One region of the Paenibacillus sp. FSL M7-1455 genome, then DNA from elsewhere that is predicted to be linked to it. Evidence: riboswitches for the same ligand, from Rfam matches in the RefSeq annotation. Region 1 holds a riboswitch; the other holds the start of a gene.
The links. Region 1 has a riboswitch for FMN ahead of ribD (bifunctional diaminohydroxyphosphoribosylaminopyrimidine deaminase/5-amino-6-(5-phosphoribosylamino)uracil reductase RibD). Riboswitches for the same ligand answer to the same signal wherever they lie in the genome.

Region 1 (3,484 bases):
TCGGGATCCGCTATGTGGACGGGGATACGCCGCTTGAGGTTTCGCAATACGTAAAAGCGATCACCGATGCGGTTAAAACCCATTTTTCCGGATGGTCTTCCGAGCTTCCCGAAATTTGGGTGGAGCCGGGCCGGAGCATCGTCGGCGACGCCGGCACGACGCTTTACACGGTCGGAACGAGCAAGGACATTCCGGGCGTCCGCAAATATGTGGCCGTAGACGGCGGCATGACGGACAATCCGCGTCCCGCTTTGTACGAATCCAAATATGAAGCGCTGCTCGCCAACCGCGCGAACGATCCGGTCGAAGAGACGGTTTCCATTGCCGGAAAATGCTGCGAAAGCGGCGACATGCTGATCTGGGACCTGGACCTGCCCAAAGTAAACAGCGGAGACCTGCTGGCTGTTTCCTGCACGGGAGCGTACAACTATTCCATGGCCAGCAACTATAACCGCATTCGCCGTCCGGCGGTCGTATTCGTCCGCGAGGGCGAAAGCGATCTGGTCGTCCGCCGCGAAACGCTGCAGGATATCGTCGGCAACGACGTCATCCCGGAGCGGATCAGCAAGCAGGCTGTCCTGAAGTAAGGATTTACAGCGGTCCGAGAGATCGGGAACAGCCGTCGTTAAAAAGCAAGAATTGGTGAAGAACAAAACACGGAAAAGATCATTTCTGTATTGGGGAATGCGGAAATGGTCTTTTTCGTTTCCCGAAATCATTGCAAAAGGGTCTGCATGTAAGATACAATCAGGTAGTGAGTCCAAACGGCGGACATGCTTGTACCGGTGTTTGTCCATTGGCGAATGAAGCAGCATCCAATAAACGAAAATATCCGGAGGAAGTGAATACCGATGAAAAAAGGTACGATTGAACTTGAAAAAGGCGGAGTAGTTGAAATAGAATTTTTGCCGCAAGAAGCGCCGAACACGGTGGCAAACTTTGAAAAGCTGGCGAATTCCGGCTTTTATAACGGCCTGACGTTCCACCGCGTGATTCCTGGTTTCGTGGCGCAAGGCGGCTGCCCGATCGGAAACGGCACCGGCGGCCCGGGTTACACCATCGATTGCGAAACCGCAACGAACACGACGAAGCACGAGAGAGGCGTGTTGTCCATGGCGCATGCCGGACGCAACACGGGCGGCAGCCAATTTTTTATCGTGTACGAGCCGCAGCATCACCTGGACGGCGTGCATACCGTTTTCGGCAAAGTGACGAAAGGCATGGAGCTTGTCGACGCGATCAGACCGGGCGACAAAATGAAAGAAGTCAAAGTTTGGGACGAACAATAAGAAGGGCATCGCCTCTTCGGAACGTTTTGGCTTGACCGTCAGCGAACGGCACAGCCGGCGCCGGTACTTACCGGCGTCGGCTTTTTTTCGTTTGATGAAGTCCGAAAGCCTTTCGTTGCAGGCGTTTGCGAGCCATAGGACCGGCTTCGCGGGGCAAAGGTTGCAATTTGGCCGAAGTGGTGGTAACATTTCTTTTAGAAAGCGGCTTGATCTTTTTCAGCAGGCTTTCCAACAATTTCATACGCATGATTGGTTTATTCCTTCGGGGCAGGGTGAAATTCCCTACCGGCGGTGATGATGCATTTCGTTTATGGCGTACGGCCATGAAACTGGTGCATCTTAGTCCGTGACCCGGCCGCGTGGCCTTTAGCGCCCGCGTACGGTGGACCCGGTGCAAATCCGGGACCGACAGTATAGTCTGGATGGGAGAAGGAGCGAAAGCGCATGGTACATATGCTTATGCGTTTGCACCAATAAAGCTGCGGCATAGACGTGTCTTTTTTACGTGTTTTCAGGACGTTCGTTCTTGGAATATCGGAAAACGGGTTTTTTGATGACTCCGGATTCGATCTTCAAGGAGGTCCCGTTTTCGCGTCGCGTCTCGGATGAAGCAAGTGACTCAGGCTCGCTTTGTTTTGCCGTTCCCGGTTGCGGGTACGCCTATGATGATGATTGGGCGAAGCTTTATTCGCGTGTCTTTAGCTTACTCTCGACAAGCCCCCGGATGGTATCCGGAGGGCTTTTTTGTTGCCTGGTTGATCAGGCAAAAGAACGGAAAGGAGGGGACTTGCGCGATGGAACTCCCCGTGAACGACGAATTTTACATGTCCCTGGCGCTGGATATGGCCGAACGCGCGCAGGGGCAGACGGGAATCAATCCGGTCGTGGGCTGCGTGATCGTCAAAGGCGGCGCGCTTGTCGGACTCGGGACGCATCTGCAGCGAGGAACCGCGCATGCGGAAGTGCATGCCGTCCGAATGGCCGGCGATCAGGCCGAAGGCAGCACGGTGTACGTCACGCTGGAGCCCTGCAGCCATCACGGCAAAACCCCGCCATGCAGCGACCTGTTGATCAAAGCCAAGGTGAAGCGGGTCGTCGTCGCTTGCGAAGATCCGAATCCCGTCGTCGCGGGCTCCGGGATCGAACGGCTCCGCCGTCACGGAATCGAAGTCGATGTCGGCGTGCTGCGGGAACGGGCGCTTCGCCTGAACGAAAAGTTCGCGAAGTATATCACGACAAAGCTGCCTTACGTGACGATCAAGACGGCAAGCACGTTGGACGGGAAAATCGCCGCCGACACGGGCGACAGCAAGTGGATATCAAACGCGGAAGCCCGGCTTCAGGCGCATGCCCTTCGCCATCGGCATCAGGCGATCATGGTCGGGATCGGAACGGTTCTGGCCGACGATCCCAGCCTGACGACGCGGCATGAACGCGCGGAAGGCTTGCAGCCGGTACGGATCGTCGTCGACTCCGGGCTTCGCATGCCGGCCGAAGCCAAAATGTTCAAGGATGGCACCTCGCCCATCGTCGTGTTGACGACGGAGCAGGCGCCGGCAGAACGGCGCAGGATGCTGGAGGAACTCGGGGCGGAGGTCGTCGCCTGCGGCGCGGGGCCTCGCGTGGATCTGAGAACCGCTTTGGAGGAGCTTGGCCGCCGGGAAATCGGCTCCATCCTGGTCGAAGGCGGCGGGACGCTGAACGGGGAGCTGCTGCAGGCGCGCCTGGCGGACCGAATCGTAATGTATATCGCTCCGAAAATCGTCGGCGGCAAGCATGCCCCGCATAATTTCGATTTTGAAGGCATCCGCCGCATGGCCGATGCGATTACGTTAAATGAACTTCAGGTCGAGCAGGTCGGGGACAACATTCTCGTTTCGGGAAAACCGGCGTGGCCCGCCAGCTCGAATGGGGAAAAACAATAAGGAGGAGGGAGACGTCATGTTTACCGGTTTGGTTGAAGAAATCGGGATTTTGGATGGCATTGCAAGGCAAGGGGAGGCCATGGTTTTAACGATCAAGGCTTCCGCCATCATGGACGACATCCGGATCGGCGACAGCATCGCGGTGAACGGAGTCTGCCTGACCGCCACGAAAATCGGCGGCGGCGTTTTTTCCGTCGACGTCACGCCCCAGACGTACCGCCATTCCAATCTGGGGCTGCTGAAGCCGGGAAGCCGCATCAATCTCGAGCG
Region 2 (3,484 bases), 900 kb from region 1:
ATTCTCAGGAAGTTTTGACCTTCGAGAATGTACGATTGTTTTTTAGATGAGGATTTTGCAAAAATCCAATACATCCCTGGAACTTATACCGACTGGTATAGGATAAATACGGTTATTTATGTAACAATTGACAGTTAATGAAGTTTTATTTATGGTTGTAATACGGGTGGTGGAATATGGGGAAAAAGATAGGAAACAATTTGTACATTCCTTGCTTTATCTTATTTTTATCAATGATGTCACTGTTTATAGGAATAATGAATAAATTCAATCTAGCAAACAAAATAATTACACCCAGTATAGTGTTTTTAGCCGTCTTAATCAGTCTAGTCATATTGAGAGTTACGCTTCCTTACTTATAAAATTGTTAAACAATCATAAAAAGGAACGGGGAATCGGTAGATTATTCAAACGTTTTCCAAACATCCTTTATTGCCGAAGATGGATCGCAAAAAGGCTGCTTTGCAGTAAAGAATATCTTTACCGCAGAGCAGCCTGTATTTATCTTCAGGAGAACATTGTAAATAGATTACGCCTCGCTTCGGCGCGATATGATGAACAGGACGGCCCAGATCAGGACAAACCCGCAAATTTGGTGGAATTTCACGACCTCCTGGAACGCGATCCAGTTGATGAGTACACCCACCATCGGGAAGCTCAGCTCCGCGAGGGTCGCCACCGACGCTTTGGTCGTTGTCAGGCCCTTATAATACACCATGAGGCTGAACAAGCCGGGCAGCAGCGCTTGGCCAAGCAGGTTGATCGATACGGCCGTAATCGTGCCTGCGCCGGTAGGGACGTGCCAAGGATCCCCTTGATTGATCGTAATGGCGATCAGGAGCGGCAGCGCCAAAATGAAACGAAGCGAAGTGACGGTTTCGTACTCCATTTTGCCGACCATCAAACGTCCCATAACGGTCGAGCCGCCCCACAAAGCCGCCGCGCCGAGGGAAAGCAGGCTTCCTACTTTGACGAAGTCGTTGACATGGCCGAATGGGAACGTAAACCCGAAGGTGAGCAGATACGTGCCTGCCAGCGCCATGATCATCAGCCAGCCGAACTTCTTCGGCAGCTTTTCCTTCAGCAGCACACGCGCCATAAGGATGGCGAAAATCGGCTGCAGCTTCTACAGCAGCAATACCGCGTTCAAATTGCCGTGGGTCAGCCCCAGCGTAAACAAAATGGTCGCGATTGCCGAGCCGCCCCAGGACAGGAACAGCAGCGCGCCGATATGGCGCAGCTTGAGCCCTTTTAATTCGGAGCGGTGCTTCCAAAGCATCGGCCCCACGAACAGCGCGATGATGATATGTTCGAGCAAAACGATCTGCGTCGGCGTGATCTGCTCGCGCAGCAAAATGATCCGGAAGAGCGGATCCGCTCCCCACAATGCCGCCCCGAGCACGACCAGCCAAAAGCCGGTTTTCGGACGGACCGCCTGCTTGCGCATGGCGGGATTCAGCTTATACTTGTTGCTTACGTTTTCCATATTCCTAATCCCCTTGCCTGAATACGGAGTCAACATTGGAAAACCCCCGTATATCGACCGAAATCGACAAAACGGGGGCTGATCAAATAAGCCTGCGGAAATGTTACGAAAAAACAATTCCGGCAAACCTGCTCTATTGATCTTCTCCCATCCGGACTTTACCGTCGGCCCTGGAATCCCACCAGGTCAGTCGCTGCCTTTCAATCGCTTGAAAAGCAGGAGTCGCGGGCTTGACGTCGCTTTGGCGTTCAAGGACGTTCACCGCCGGTCAGGAATTTCACCTTACCCCGAAGATCCATATTCATATTTTTAGTATTGGTTTAAGTTCGTTCATACCATGATACTGCGTCATCGTATGAAAAAGCAACCCGAATGGTTACTTACATAAGTATAGCACATATCTTCGATTTAGCGGAAGCTTCTTTCGATAAAGAATTTTTTCCATGCTATCGATATTTTCAATAGCATTATTTCTGCTGCAGCAATGCCGAAATGACGACCACCGCCTCGGCGCGGGTCGCATGGGCGTTCGGCGCAAATAAGCCGCCGCTTCGCCCGCTCATGATGCCCCGCTGTGCCGCCGTCTCGGCGTAAGGCTTGGCCCAGGCGGGGATTTGCGCGCCGTCGGCAAAAGCAGGATTGCCGCCGCCCGCCGGCGCTTCGCTCGAAGGCAGCGAACGGACGGCCATAGCTGCCATTTCCGCCCGCGTCATCTTCCTCGCCGGCCCGAACGATCCATCGGCGTAACCGTTCATAATCCCCCGGACTACCGCCTCTTCCACGAAAGGCAGTCCCCATGCCGGAATGTTCTTCGCATCCTTAAATTGGACAGGCTGGCGGGCAGCGTCGTCCGCCCCCAGGGCCCGGATCAGCATGGCGGCCCATTCGATCCGCGTCACTTCCTTGCCCGGTTGGAACGTCCCGTTCGCGTAACCCGTCACCCAGCCTTGCTGCACGGCCTGCTCGATGGCGTCCTTGGCCCAGTGCCCGCCGATATCTTTCAGGGCAGCCGGTGCGGGGACGCTTCCTTCCTTGATCGAAATGGACGCGGCAACGACCTGGCTTGCGGCAGCATTCAGCCTGGAGTCCACCAGTTTGACGTCATGCAGCGAAACGGCGGCGCTTCCCTTCTGCAGCCTCGCGAAATCAACGGCGGCCAATTGAACGGTGCCGTTGTCGCCGGCCGTTTTGCCTACCTTGGTATGCGCGATCCGGACCGTCCCGTTGCGGACGATCGGATCGACGGAAAAACCGTTCGGGCCTGCTGATGCGCTTTGATAGGAAAGCTTCTGCGCATCGTATTTCAGCGTGAAATCGTAAGCGTACAGATCTTTAAGATGTTCCCCCGTCACGACGACCGTAATCTGATTCCCGCTGGACGTTGATTGCAGAGAGACGAAGGGGGTGGCGGCGTCATCCGCCGACGCCTGCGTTTGTGCGGCAAACCACCCGAATACGAGCACGAGTCCGAGAATAGAGGCTAACTTTTTCAGCAATGGGCTTCATCCTTTCGAACATGCCAATCGCAGAAAACGGCATACGGCCGCCTCCTGCGATGGGTGTTGGATTCATCCTTCGTTGGTTTATTTGCCGTACCAATCGCCGATAATCATTTGGGCGACGCCGGCCAGCGCGCGGATCGTGATTTCCCCTTCATTGAAAAGATCGGCGGAGGCCACGCGGCTCCAGTTGCCGTCGGCCGATGTGATGCCGAAATATTTGGCCATGATCGACAGGTCCTGCACCGTAATGTTGCCCGTTCCCGGCACCAGCGTGATCAGCTTCGTTTTGAAGACCGCCACGGCATTGCCGAGCGCCGTTGTCGCTGCGTCAACCTGTGCCTGGGAAACCCCGGAGCTGTTTTTCACCGAAACGGCGGACTGGATCGCGGTTAGAAGCGCCGACTTGGACGAAGCCGGATACTGTCCGATCTTTTCGCCTGCGGCGGCGCGGTCGTATACGTTCTGAGCCGAAGCGATGGCCGCGTTTAAGGCGGAC

Region 2: it holds a riboswitch for FMN, as region 1 does, so the genes downstream of both, NYE48_RS21835 (DMT family transporter) here and ribD (bifunctional diaminohydroxyphosphoribosylaminopyrimidine deaminase/5-amino-6-(5-phosphoribosylamino)uracil reductase RibD) in region 1, are expected to answer to the same signal.

What each region holds. Positions count from the first base shown of each region.
Region 1 covers NZ_JBBORO010000001.1:3,835,487-3,838,970, reverse strand. The annotation lists gene lysA (diaminopimelate decarboxylase) at 1-587, shown strand, start outside; gene NYE48_RS17660 (peptidylprolyl isomerase) at 852-1,289, shown strand; gene NYE48_RS17655 (hypothetical protein) at 1,357-1,536, opposite strand; FMN riboswitch at 1,544-1,727, shown strand; gene ribD (bifunctional diaminohydroxyphosphoribosylaminopyrimidine deaminase/5-amino-6-(5-phosphoribosylamino)uracil reductase RibD) at 2,084-3,214, shown strand; gene ribE (riboflavin synthase) at 3,231-3,484, shown strand, end outside.
Region 2 covers NZ_JBBORO010000001.1:4,738,711-4,742,194, forward strand. The annotation lists partial or broken gene NYE48_RS21835 (DMT family transporter) at 530-1,486, opposite strand; FMN riboswitch at 1,622-1,785, opposite strand; gene NYE48_RS21840 (S-layer homology domain-containing protein) at 1,954-2,982, opposite strand; gene NYE48_RS21845 (DUF6359 domain-containing protein) at 3,070-3,484, opposite strand, start outside.